2 regions of the Microbacterium sp. NPDC055521 genome follow, and region 2 is predicted to be linked to the other one. Evidence: predicted binding sites of a transcription regulator. Region 2 holds the regulator's gene; the other holds the start of a gene.
What was found. The regulator HrcA, encoded in region 2, represses chaperone genes, less so after heat shock. The targets are predictions, from matches to a motif close to TTNGCACTCGNNNNNNNCGAGTGCNAA.

Region 1 (5,862 bases), on a different contig from region 2:
CACGCTGCAGGGCATCGGTCAGTGAGCTGTGCAGCTCTTCGGCGAGTGCGCCGAAGTGGTCGCGGGCGGTGCGCTGCACCAGGCGCAGACGATCCTTGAGCTGCTTGCCCACCTGGAACGTGACCTCGTCGATGTAGCGCCTGACGATGATCTTGGCCTCCTGCTGGCGGCGATTCAGCCGGTTGCCCATGTCTTCGCGGTACGCCCGGCGGCCGACGAGCACCCCGGCCAGAAGCGAGAGCGGATTGATCAGGGCCATGCCGACGAGCCCGGTCACCAGACCGACCATCAGCACGCCTCCGTACGAGCCGCGCACGCCGATGTAGATCTTCTCTCCCGCGCTGAGCTGGCCCGCTTCGAGCCCGGCGATGTCCTCGACCGGGTCGAGGACGCCGCGGATGTCGGAGACGTCGCTGACGGGGATGTCGGCCTGATCCTGGCTGAAGAGCTCGGCCACCTCCTCGGAGAGCCAGCGGGAGCGCTCGTCGGTCCACACGAAGGTCTCCGACACGGCGGCGGTGACGCGCTGGTCCAGCCACTCGCGGATCTGATCCCAGATCGGACCGGGGTCGCCCTCGTCGATCGCGCGCTCCGCTTCGCGCTGCACCTTGCGCAGTCGATCGCGGACGTCGTGCTCCATGTCGGCGACGAGGTCGGCGATGCCGTCGGTCAGCAGCACCTGCCAGCGGGCGGAGCGCCCGCGGAAGTCATCCGCCTTCGCCTTGGCTGCCTCGAGCTCGGCGATCATGCGCGGCGTGTCCTCGGGGTTCAGCAGCGCGTTCAGCTCAGCGCGCAGCGACATCTCCAGCTGCTCGACGACGGAGATGAGATCGTGCACCGCTCCGCGCTGGTGGATGGCCTCGGCCCGGCCGAGCACGTCCCGCCGCAGATGAGCGACGAGCGCGGGGAAGCCCGATTCGTCGTTCAGCGTGCGATCCTGCAGTTCGGCGGCCAGCAGTCGCAGATCGCTCGACACCGAGAAGATCGGGATGTCCTGACCGCCGCTGAGGTGCGTACGGTCGATCTCCTCGATGCGTCGCCATTCCGGGTACAGGTCGGTCTTCGCCAGCACCGCGGCGACGTTCGGCGAGATGCGCATGGCGTGCCGGAGGAACTGCACCTCGGGTTCGGTGTACTCCTGCGAGGCGTCCGAGACGAGCAGCACCGCGTGAGCCGACGAGAGCGCCGCGAGCGTGGCCAGCGAGTTCGACGACTCGAGACCGCCGACTCCCGGCGAATCGACGAGCGTGAGCCCGCCGCGCAGGATCTCGCGAGGAAGCAGCACTTCGGCCGACAGGATGCCGCGCTCGTTGCCGGGGTTGCCGTGCTCCGAGACGTACTGGGCGAGGTCTTCGAGGGGTATCTCGCGGCGCTGCGGCTCGGCCGCCGCGCCGGCGGGCCGCTCGACCACCCACGCCGAGGGCTGCTCGGCGTAGCCGACCGTGGTGGGAACGCTCGTGGCGACGTCGTCGTCGACCGGGCACGCGGGAGCGTTAACGAGCGCGTTGATCAGCTTGCTCTTGCCCTGTTTGAACTCACCGACGACGATCACGCGCACGGCCGGGTCCTCCAGGCGGTGCTGCGTGCTCGCGAGTCGGGCGGCGAGGTCGTTCCTGCCCGCAGACGCGGCGAGATCGCCGACATCATGGATGACGTCGACGATCCTCGCCTCCCCAGCTGGATGCTCTCCCGGCACGTGCGCTCCCTCCCTTGGCCCAGATGCGGATCAGGCGAACAGTCCGGGATGATCCCCCGGGTCGGCCTGACCGCCGTCGAGATCTCCCCATATCTCGTCGGCGTCCAGGTCCCAATCGGATTCCGAGATGTTCGCGATCTCCTGAGTGAAGGCGTCGGCGCCCAAGGGATCGAGAAGATCCGCTCCTCCCCAGGGCGCGTCGTCCGATGGGCTGGTGTCCGGTTCGTCAGACATGGTTCTCACTCCCATCGAGTGCTCAGGAGCTTACTGGTGTGCCTGGCCGCCCACCAGAGGGACGGCCAGGCAGGTCGTGCGCCCGCTGGATGATCTTTCAGAAGGCGACGTCGGACCCGTCCCCGAAGGGGCTGTCGACGTTGACGTCGGTGATCGTCATGTCCATGTCGGACGTGGACGTCGAGTTGTCGTTGAAAGAGTCGTCGGCCGTCCAGGTGTGCGAGTTGTCGACCATGGACTCGTCGTTGAACGAGTCGGTGAACGACCAGTCCTGCGAGTTGTCCGTCACCGAGTTGTCGGAGTTGTCGGAGTTGTCCGAGTTGTCCGAGTTGTCGCTGTTGTCGGAGTTGTCGTTGAACGAGTCGGTGAACGACCAGTCCTGCGAGTAGTCCTCGTTGAACGAATCGGTGTTCCAGGTGTTGCCCGTCCAGACATCGCCCACGCTGATGTCGGTGTTGACGTTCGTCACCGTCGCGTCACCGCCGGCTGCAGCCGAGCCGTCTCCGGATGCGATGTTGCTGCTCTGCCCGAAGTGCTGGCCGACGTCGCCGCCCGCCGAGATGTTCTGGCTGACCGACTGGTCGTTGAGCGTGGTCCTTCCGTCGATGCTGAGCGACCCGGTGCCCGCCATGGCTGCCATGCCACCGCCGCCGGCGCCGAGGCTGACGTCGCCGAAGCCCGTGTTGAACTGCCGTACACCGGTGGTGACGGAGTTGTCGTACAGCGTGTTGTACGAGTCGGTCACCGAGTGGTCCGAGTTGTCGCGCCACGAGTGGTCCGAGTTGTCGGAGTTGTCGTTGTACGAGTCGTTGGTCGAGTTGTCGGAGTTGTCGCTGTTGTCCGAGTTGTCGGTCACCGAGTTGTCGCTGTTGTCGGAGTTGTCGCTGTTGTCCGAATTGTCGCTGTTGTCCGAATTGTCGCTGTTGTCCGAATTGTCGCTGTTGTCCGAATTGTCGCTGTTGTCCGAGTTGTCGGTCACCGAGTTGTCCGAGTTGTCGCTGTTGTCGCTGTTGTCGGAGTTGTCGCTGTTGTCCGAGTTGTCGGTCATCGAGTTGTCGGAGTTGTCCGTGACGGAGTTGTCGGAGCTGTCCGAGTTGTCCATCACCGAGTTGTCGGAGTTGTCCGAGTTGTCGCTGTTGTCGTCTGTGTTTCCGGAGTTGGCGATACCCAGGTTCCACTGGGATCCGGAGGTGTTGGCGTTGCCGTCGAGAGCCATGATCGATTACCCCTTCATCGTGAATGTGCCAGGTGGCGCGTGTTACGAGTGTGCGACTCGGGCCCGTCCGCGGCATCGGGGGGCGCCCCGAGGGCTGTAGGGGCGGGCCGGGGGCATCCGCGGGGCCGGGTCGGGGATCGATAGGGGTTGGCAGACGCCGGGGGTACGACAGAGGGTCCGGATGCCATGGCATCCGGACCCTCTGGGAGCTGGTGTCGAACCGCGTCAGCGGACGACGACGGCGAGCACGTCGCGAGCCGAGAGCACGAGGTACTCATCGGCGCCGAACTTCACCTCGGTGCCGCCGTACTTGCTGTAGAGCACGCGGTCACCCACGGCGACGTCGAGCGGAACGCGGTTGCCGTTGTCGTCGATGCGGCCGGGGCCCACTGCCACGACCTGGCCCTCCTGGGGCTTCTCCTTGGCGGTGTCGGGGATGACCAGACCGCTTGCGGTGGTCTGCTCTGCCTCGACCTGCTGGATGACGATGCGGTCCTCGAGCGGCTTGATGGAAACCGACACGGTGTACCTCTTCTTTCGTGACTGTGTTCAGAAGATCATTAGCACTCTCGAGGTGAGGGTGCTAACTCCAGTCTATGCCGACGTCTGGCACTCATGCAATGCGAGTGCCAGCCCCTGCGGCGGCTGTCGTTCTTGCGCACTGGGCCCATATGTTCGCAACCCGCGCGGGGAGGCAGCCATATGGGCGCAGCCGGCGACACGCGACACCGGATGCTCGAGCCGTAGGCTGAGCGGGTGGAGATGTCCGAACTGACCGCGCTGCTCACGCGTGAGGGTCTCGCGCTGCTCGACGAGGTCGGAGCCGTCGAGTCATCGGCCGACGTCGCACGATCCGTGTCGCGGCTGCGCGCGGCCGGCCACTCCCCCGATCTCGTCTCGGCGGTGGTCGGCCAGGCCCACCTGCGGGTGAAGGCGCGGGCGAAGTTCGGTGAGTTCGCCGACCGGATGCTGTTCACCCGGGCAGGCCTCGAGCAGGCCACCCGCCTGAGCGTCGCCACCATGCACGCCGTGCGGCTTCGGCGCGCCGGGATCACGCGCGTCGCCGACCTCGGCTGCGGCATCGGCGGCGACAGCCTCGCCTTCGCCGGTGCCGGGCTGGCCGTCGACGCGGTGGATGCCGATCAGGTGACCTCGGCCATCGCCGCGTACAACCTGGCTCCGTTCCCCGATGCGACCGTGCGCCAGGGGGTCGCCGAGGACAACGTTCCTGATCAGGGGGCTGTCTGGCTGGATCCCGCTCGGCGGACGGCCGGGCACAGTGAGACGACGCGCACCTCCGCCGCGGACTGGTCACCCGCACTCGACTGGTGCGTCGAGGTCGCGAGGCGGCATCCCACCGGCATCAAGCTCGGGCCCGGTCTCGACCGCGACCTGATCCCCGACGACGTCGAGGCGCAATGGGTCAGCGCCGACGGAAGCGTCGTCGAGCTCGTGCTGTGGAGCGGCGAGCTCGCGCGGGACGGCATCCGGCGCTCTGCCCTGGTGATGCAGGCCGGCGAGACGCACGAGATCACGGCGGCCGCCGATGCCGCCGACGAGCCGGTGCGCGCACTCGGCGCCTATCTGCACGAGCCGGACGGCGCGGTGATCCGCGCGCGGCTGATCGGCGAGGTGGCGCGGATGCTGGACGCGGGGATGATCGACGAGCAGATCGCGTACCTCACCGGCGACGCGGCGCTGACCTCCCCGTTCGTGCAGTCGTTCCGCGTGCGCGAGACCATGCCCGCGCATGTGAAGACGATCAACCAGGCGCTGCGCGCGCACGACATCGGGCGTCTCGAGATCAAGAAGCGCGGCATGGACATCGATCCCGCCGCGTTCCGGAAGAAGCTGGCACTGAAGGGTTCGAAGGCGGGGACACTGATCCTCACCCGGACGACATCCGGCCGGGTGGCGATCCTCGCCGACCGGGTCTGATCAGCCGCCCGACTCGCCCGTGCTGTCCGCACTGCGGATGATCGTCAGCGTCGGACCTCGGGGGTTCGACTCGTGCATCTCGTACCTCACGTCGTCGACCTGCAGGGAGTAGACGCCGTCGGATGGATCGCAGGTCTTCGCGAGGGCATCGGTCTCCGGATCGGCGACGTAGATGCACGTGTGCCCGTCCTGCGAGAGGAAGATCGGCACGTCGTCGTCGTATCCGATGATCTGCAGCGTGTTCGGATCGACCCCGTCGGCTTCGAGCACGCGGATGTATCGCCGCTCATCCTCCGTGTACTGCGCCTCCCAGTCGAAGCCGGCCGCCATGTCGTACCGCTGGACGACCAGCACCTCGCGCCCGGTGATGTCGGTCACCAGGGTCGCCCAGTACGACCACTGCACGTCGCCGTCAGAGCGGTTCAGCGAGACGCCCACCGGCTGGGCGAACGGCGTGTCCTCATCGGCCGGCGACATACACTGGTGGCCGTTCCGGTCGATGACGTGAATGGCCAGGCAGATCTCCTCACCGTTCTTCGAGGTCGCACGCCATAGCGAGGCGTCGTACTGCTCACCGAGGTAGGTCATCGAGCCGGGGTCGAAACGTGCGGTCTTCTCGATCTCGGCCATCGCCTTCGCCTGCTCCGCCGACATGGTGGGGGTGCTGTCGCGGTTCAGCAGCATCCAGCCGCCACCGAAGCCGAGCAGAAGCACGATCAGCGTCGAGAGGACGAGCAGCGGGATGCTCGGCCGCCGGCGCCTCGGTGCGGCACCGCCT
Region 2 (5,862 bases):
ATCGCGTCGACGTACTCCTTCTGCCCGAGGGTCTTCGGACGGATGACTCTGCCGCGGGTCGACAGGATCGCCTCGCCGAGCACCTCGCTGGGCCGGGGCCCGTCGTCGCGGCGCAGAATCCGCGCGGAGTGCTCGACATCACTCGGCGCGAGGTCGTGCCCGGAACGGGTCATCTCGATCAGCTCGTCGACGAGTCGCTTCGCCGCGGCGACGTCGTCGGTAGAGCCGCCCAGCGTGATCTCGTTGCCGCGCACCATCACCTGCACGCTCGGATGCTGCTTCTCGAGCATCCGCAGCAGCCGGTCCTGCGGGCCGAGCAGCTGCACCATGGCGATGCCGTCCGCGAAGATGCGCTCGGTGCGCTCGGGCTGCGCGGGGAACCGCGGTGGTGGGTTCTCAGCGTGTGCGCTGTCGTCAGAAGCCAACGAGCTTGCCCTCCTCGATGTTTCCGAGCACGTGTGCGTGCACGTGGAAGACCGACTGCGCGGCGCTGGCGCCGTTGTTGAAGATCAGGCGGTACTCGCCGTTGGCGTGCTCTGCGGCGATCTGCTTGGCGAGGGCCACCATCTCGGCCATCAGGCCCGGGTCGCCGGCGGCGAGCTCGGTGACGTCGCGGTACTGCTCGGTCTTGGGGACCACGAGCGCGTGCAGCGGCGCCTGAGGGTCGATGTCGCGGATCGCGAACACGCGGTCGGTCTCGGCGAGGATGTCGCCGGGGATCTCCCCGTTCAAGATGCGGGTGAAGATCGAGGGTTCGCTCATGCCTGCAAGTCTATTCACCAGCGGCCCAGGTTGGCCGAGAGCACCGCGATCGCCGCGGGGCCGGCGGTCGAGGTGCGCAGCACCGTGTCGCCCAGGCGAACGCGTTCGGCGCCGGTCGCCTCGAGACGCTCCAGCTCGTCGGGGGTGATCCCGCCCTCCGGACCCACCACGAGCACGAGGTCGCGGCCGTCGGGACGGATGCTGGTCAGCGGCGTCTGCGTCCACGGATCGAGCACGAGCAGCCGGGCATCCGCCGCTCGCGCGGCGAGCTGCGCGGTGGACTGCACGGGGGCCACCTCGGGAACCCACGCTCGGTGCGCCTGCTTGGCCGCCTCGCGGACGATCGTCGCCCAGCGCTCCCGGCCCTTCACCGCCTTCGGCCCGTCCCAGCGTGACACGCTGCGCGCCGCCTGCCAGGGCACGATCTCGTCGACGCCGAGCTCGCACGCGGCCTGCACGGCCATCTCGTCGCGGTCGCCCTTGGCGAGTGCCTGCACGAGCACGATGCGCGTCTCGGGACCGTTCTGCACCTGGCGTCCGGTGATCCGCACCGTGACCTGCGATGCCGTGACGTCCTCTGTCGCACCTTCGAGCCACACACCGCGGCCGTCGCCGATGGTCACCGTCTCCCCGACCCGCACACGGCGCACCACCGAGGCGTGCTTCCCCTCGGATCCGGTGAGCCGGACGAGTTCGCCGATGGCGGCGTCGGTGCAGTCGGGTACGACGAAGTGCAGGGCCATGGGGCTCCGATCGGCAGTGGTGGGTCGTCGGTCAGTGGCTGCGGAAGCGGTCGCGCAGCTTCGAGAACAGCCCCTGCTGGAACTGGGCGAGGTGGGGAGCCGGGGTCTTCGCCTTCTTGGCGAAGTCCTCGATGAGCTTGCGCTGCGCCCCGTCGAGCTTGGTCGGCGTGATCACCTGCACGCCCACGCGCAGGTCTCCGCGCTGCGATCCGCGCAACGGCGTGATGCCCCGCCCGGCGATGGTCAGCACATCACCGGACTGCACGCCCGCGCGCAGCTCGAGGTCGACCGATCCGTCGAGGCCATCGATGGTCGTGGTGGTGCCGAGGATGGCATCCGTCATCGACACCTCGAGCGTCGCCAGCAGATCGTCGCCGTCTCGGCTGAACACCGGATGCGGTGCGACGGCCACCTCGACGTACAGGTCGCCGTTCGGGCCGCCCGCCCGGCCGACCTCGCCCGAGCCGGGCAGCTGCAGGCGCAGGCCGGTCTCGACCCCGGCCGGGATGTCGAGGGCGACCGTGCGGCGCGAGCGCACTCGGCCCTGCCCTGCGCACGATCCGCACGGGTTGGGGATGACCGTGCCGTAGCCCTCGCAGCTGCCGCATGGCTGGGTGGTGACGACGTTGCCGAGCAGGCTGCGCACCTGACGCTGCACGTGACCGCTGCCACCGCAGACGTCGCAGGTGATGGGAGACGTGCCGGGCTGGCAGCAGCTGCCGTGGCAGGTCTCGCAGAGCACCGCGGTGTCGACCTCGATGTCCCTGTGCACGCCGAAGATGACGTCGCCGAGCTCGAGGTTGATGCGCACCAGGGCATCCTGTCCGCGCTCGCGGCGCGACCGGGGACGCGCCGCACGGGCACCGCCCGCGGCACCGAAGAACGTCTCGAAGATGTCGCCGAAACCGCCGAACCCTCCCCCGAAGCCGCCGTTCTGGTCGCCGCCCATGTCGTAGCGACGCCGGGAGTCCTCGTCGCTGAGCACGTCGTACGCGTGCGTGACGAGTTTGAACCGCTCCGCCGCGTCCTCCCCCGGGTTCACATCCGGGTGCAGCTGCCTGGCGAGCTTGCGGTAGGCCTTCTTGATCTCGTCCTGAGAGGCGTCCTTCGACACCCCGAGGACCTCGTAGTGATCCGCCACGGTCACCTTTCTTCGTGTGCGTTCGTGTGTGCGGCGGCCCGGATCAGCGGGCTGCCTCGTCTTCTTCGAGCATGCGCGACAGGTAGCGGGCCACGGCCCGCGCTGCGGCGAGATTGCTCGGGTAGTCCATGCGGGTCGGCCCCATCACGCCGACGCGCGCCGTGCCGCCGGGCGCGGCGTAGTTGCTGGCGACGATCGACGCCTCACCGAGTCCGAACGGGGCGTTCTCGGTGCCGATGCTGGTGGCCAGACCGTGCTCGTCGGTCACCATCTCGGTCATCAGCCGCAGCAGGGTCACCTGCTCCTCGATCGCCTCGAGCAGAGGGTGGATGCTGCCGCGGAAGTCCTGCTCGCGCCGCGCGAGGGTGGCGGCCCCTGCCATCACCAGCCGCTCCTGGCGGAACTCCGCGAGCTCTTCGGCGATCACGGCCGCCAACGATGACAGCGCCGGCTGCAGGCGGGAGCCGGTCTGCGTGTCGATGACCGAGGCGATGCGCTCGGACGCCTCGCCGACCGCGCGGCCGGTGATGAGCGCGGCGAGCTGGGCGCGCAGCACGGCCAGGTCGTCGTCGTCGATGTCGATGGGCAGCGGCGAGATGCGCTGCGACACGCCACCGGCATCCGTGACCAGCACGACCAGCATGCGATTCGGGGCGAGCGCGACGAGCTCCACGTGCGTGATGCTCGCTCGCGCGAACGACGGGTACTGGACGAGAGCGACCTGCCCGGTGAGCTGGGTGAGCACGCGCACCGTGCGCGCCATCAGATCGTCGAGGTCGCTGGGGGCGGCGAGGAACGACTCGATGGCCGTGCGCTGCGGTACCGAGAGCGGGCGCACCTGGGCGAGGTGGTTGACGAACACCCGGTAGCCCTTGTCGGTCGGCACCCGGCCCGACGAGGTGTGCGGGGCGGTGATGAGCTCTTCGTCTTCGAGCTGCGCCATGTCGTTGCGGATGGTCGCGGCGGAGACGCCGAACGCGTGGCGCTCGACGATCGACTTGCTGCCGACCGGCTCGTGGGTCGCGACGTAGTCCTGCACGATAGCGCGGAGGACCTCGAGGCCTCGTTGTGTGACCATCATCCCTCCCGCTGGCACTCGAACGTTCCGAGTGCCAATCCTACCCGTTCGCACCCGCCGGTCGGCCCGCGACCGCCGCGCGAGTCCCGCCCGCTACTCGGTGAGCGCGCGCACCACGGCATCCGCCAGCAGCCGACCCCGCAGGGTGAGGCGCACGCGACGCTGTCGCAGAGCCGCGGCCGCGTCGACCAGCCCGTCCGAGATCAGCTCGGCGACCCGGTCGCGGCGCCCTGCGGCGATGTCGTCGATCGGCAGGCCCTCCGCGAGACGGCTCTGCAGCAGCACCCGCTCGAGCGTGCGCGCCGCGGGATCGGGCCGCTCGCGGCCCGCTGCGGGCGACTCGCCGAGGGCGAGCCGCTGCGCGTACGCGGCCGGATGCTTGACGTTCCACCAGCGCAGACCCGTGACGTGGCTGTGCGCACCGGGCCCGAAGCCCCACCAGTCCGAGCCGCGCCAGTACGCCATGTTGTGCCGCGAGCGGTGGTCGCCTCCGTCGGCACGGGCCCAGTTGCTCACCTCGTACCACTCGAAGCCCGCGGCTCCCAGCCGCTGATCGGCGGACTCGTACATGTCGGCCTGCAGATCGTCGTCGGGCGCGGGCACCTCGCCCCGCCGGATCTGCCTGGCGAGCTTGGTGCCGTCCTCGATGATGAGCGCGTAGGCGGAGATGTGATCGGGCTCGAGAGCGATGGCCGCGTCGAGGGACCGCTCCCAGTCGGTCAGCGACTCTCCCGGCGCGCCGTAGATGAGGTCGACGCTCACGTCGAGGCCGGCATGGCGCGCGGCGTCGACGGCCGTGCGCACGTTCTCCGGACGGTGGGTGCGGTCGAGCGCGGCCAGCACGTGCGGCACGGCGGACTGCATCCCGACGGAGAGGCGGGTCACCCCGGCATCCACCAGCGTCCGCACCACCTCGGGTGTCACGGTGTCGGGGTTGGCCTCGACGCTCACCTCGGCGCCGTCGCGGATGCCGAATGCCGACGTCACCGCGCCGAGCATCCGCGCCAGGTCACCGGCGGGCAGCAGGGTCGGCGTGCCGCCGCCGAAGAAGACCGTGTCGAGAGGACGGATGCCGCCGGCTTCGCCGAGCACTGCGGCCGAGAGCGCGATCTCGCGGATCAGAGTGTCGGCGTACTCGTCCTGCTTGGCTCCGCGCAGCTCGCTCGCGGTGTAGGTGTTGAAGTCGCAGTACCCGCAGCGCACGCGGCAGAACGGCACGTGCAGGTAGGCCGAGAAGGGCACGGAGGGGTCGACGGCGATGTCAACGGGCAGGCGGCCGTCGGCCGGCGCCGGATCCCCCAGCGGAAGAGGCCCGGCCATCAAAGCGTCCGTGCCATCAGGATGCCTGTGCCATCAGAGTGTGCGCACCATCAGATCGGGGTGGCGTACAACGGCGAGATGGCGCGCAGGTAGAGAGCGAACAGCTCGCGACGGCGACGGCGCACCATGCCGGGAAGCCGGTACAGCAGGGCCACGGGAGCATCGAACGCCCGCACGGTGAACCACACCTCGTCGGTGTCCTCGCGCCATTCGATGTCGAACGACTCCTCACCGCTCACCACCGAGCCGCCGACGGTGCCGAGCACGAAGCCGATGCGGCGACGCTCTTCCGTCACCGAGATCACGCGCAGTTCGGCATCCGCTCTCATGCCCTTGACGCGGCCATGCAGCTGCAGGGTCATTCCCGGCGCGACGAACGGCATCCCGTCGGCGGCGAAACGCTGCTCGACCTGGGTGCGGTTCGGCGCGATGGGCGCGCCCTCGGCGTCGAAGCTGACGCCGGTGTAGGCGGAGCCGGCCGCCGGGCGCACATCGCGCAGCTCGAGTCCCGCGGCGCGCTGCGCCGTCCACGACAGCAGCGATTCTCCGGCTGTGCGGAAACGGTCTTCACCGCTGCCGAGACGCCAGGATGCCTCGGCGGGAATACTGCGCTCCGGCGGGTACTGCATGAGGTCGGGCGCGTGGGTCGCGCCCACCGCGGCATAGTCAACCGTGCCTTCTCGGAAAGTCCCCCGACGCATGATCTCCAGCCTAAGCGACCTGTCTGAACAGTCTCCGAACGACACCGCGTCCGGAGCGACCTACTTCTTGTCCTTGCCCTCGACGTCACCCGACAGCGCGGCGATGAACGCCTCCTG

Region 1: a site for HrcA is predicted at 3,753-3,779, ahead of groES (co-chaperone GroES). Genes of this name have one in related genera too.

What each region holds. Positions count from the first base shown of each region.
Region 1 covers NZ_JBSHJX010000005.1:155,585-161,446, reverse strand. Annotated here, with positions in the region: gene ACWGSM_RS07360 (dynamin family protein) at 1-1,696, opposite strand, end outside; gene ACWGSM_RS07355 (hypothetical protein) at 1,727-1,930, opposite strand; gene ACWGSM_RS07350 (hypothetical protein) at 2,028-3,146, opposite strand; gene groES (co-chaperone GroES) at 3,372-3,668, opposite strand; gene ACWGSM_RS07340 (THUMP-like domain-containing protein) at 3,903-5,084, shown strand; gene ACWGSM_RS07335 (hypothetical protein) at 5,085-5,862, opposite strand, start outside.
Region 2 covers NZ_JBSHJX010000001.1:230,707-236,568, forward strand. Annotated here, with positions in the region: gene ACWGSM_RS01110 (PhoH family protein) at 1-329, opposite strand, end outside; gene ACWGSM_RS01115 (HIT domain-containing protein) at 415-762, opposite strand; gene ACWGSM_RS01120 (16S rRNA (uracil(1498)-N(3))-methyltransferase) at 777-1,505, opposite strand; gene dnaJ (molecular chaperone DnaJ) at 1,537-2,646, opposite strand; gene hrcA (heat-inducible transcriptional repressor HrcA) at 2,690-3,724, opposite strand; gene hemW (radical SAM family heme chaperone HemW) at 3,818-5,044, opposite strand; gene ACWGSM_RS01140 (DUF1990 family protein) at 5,095-5,745, opposite strand; gene lepA (translation elongation factor 4) at 5,806-5,862, opposite strand, start outside.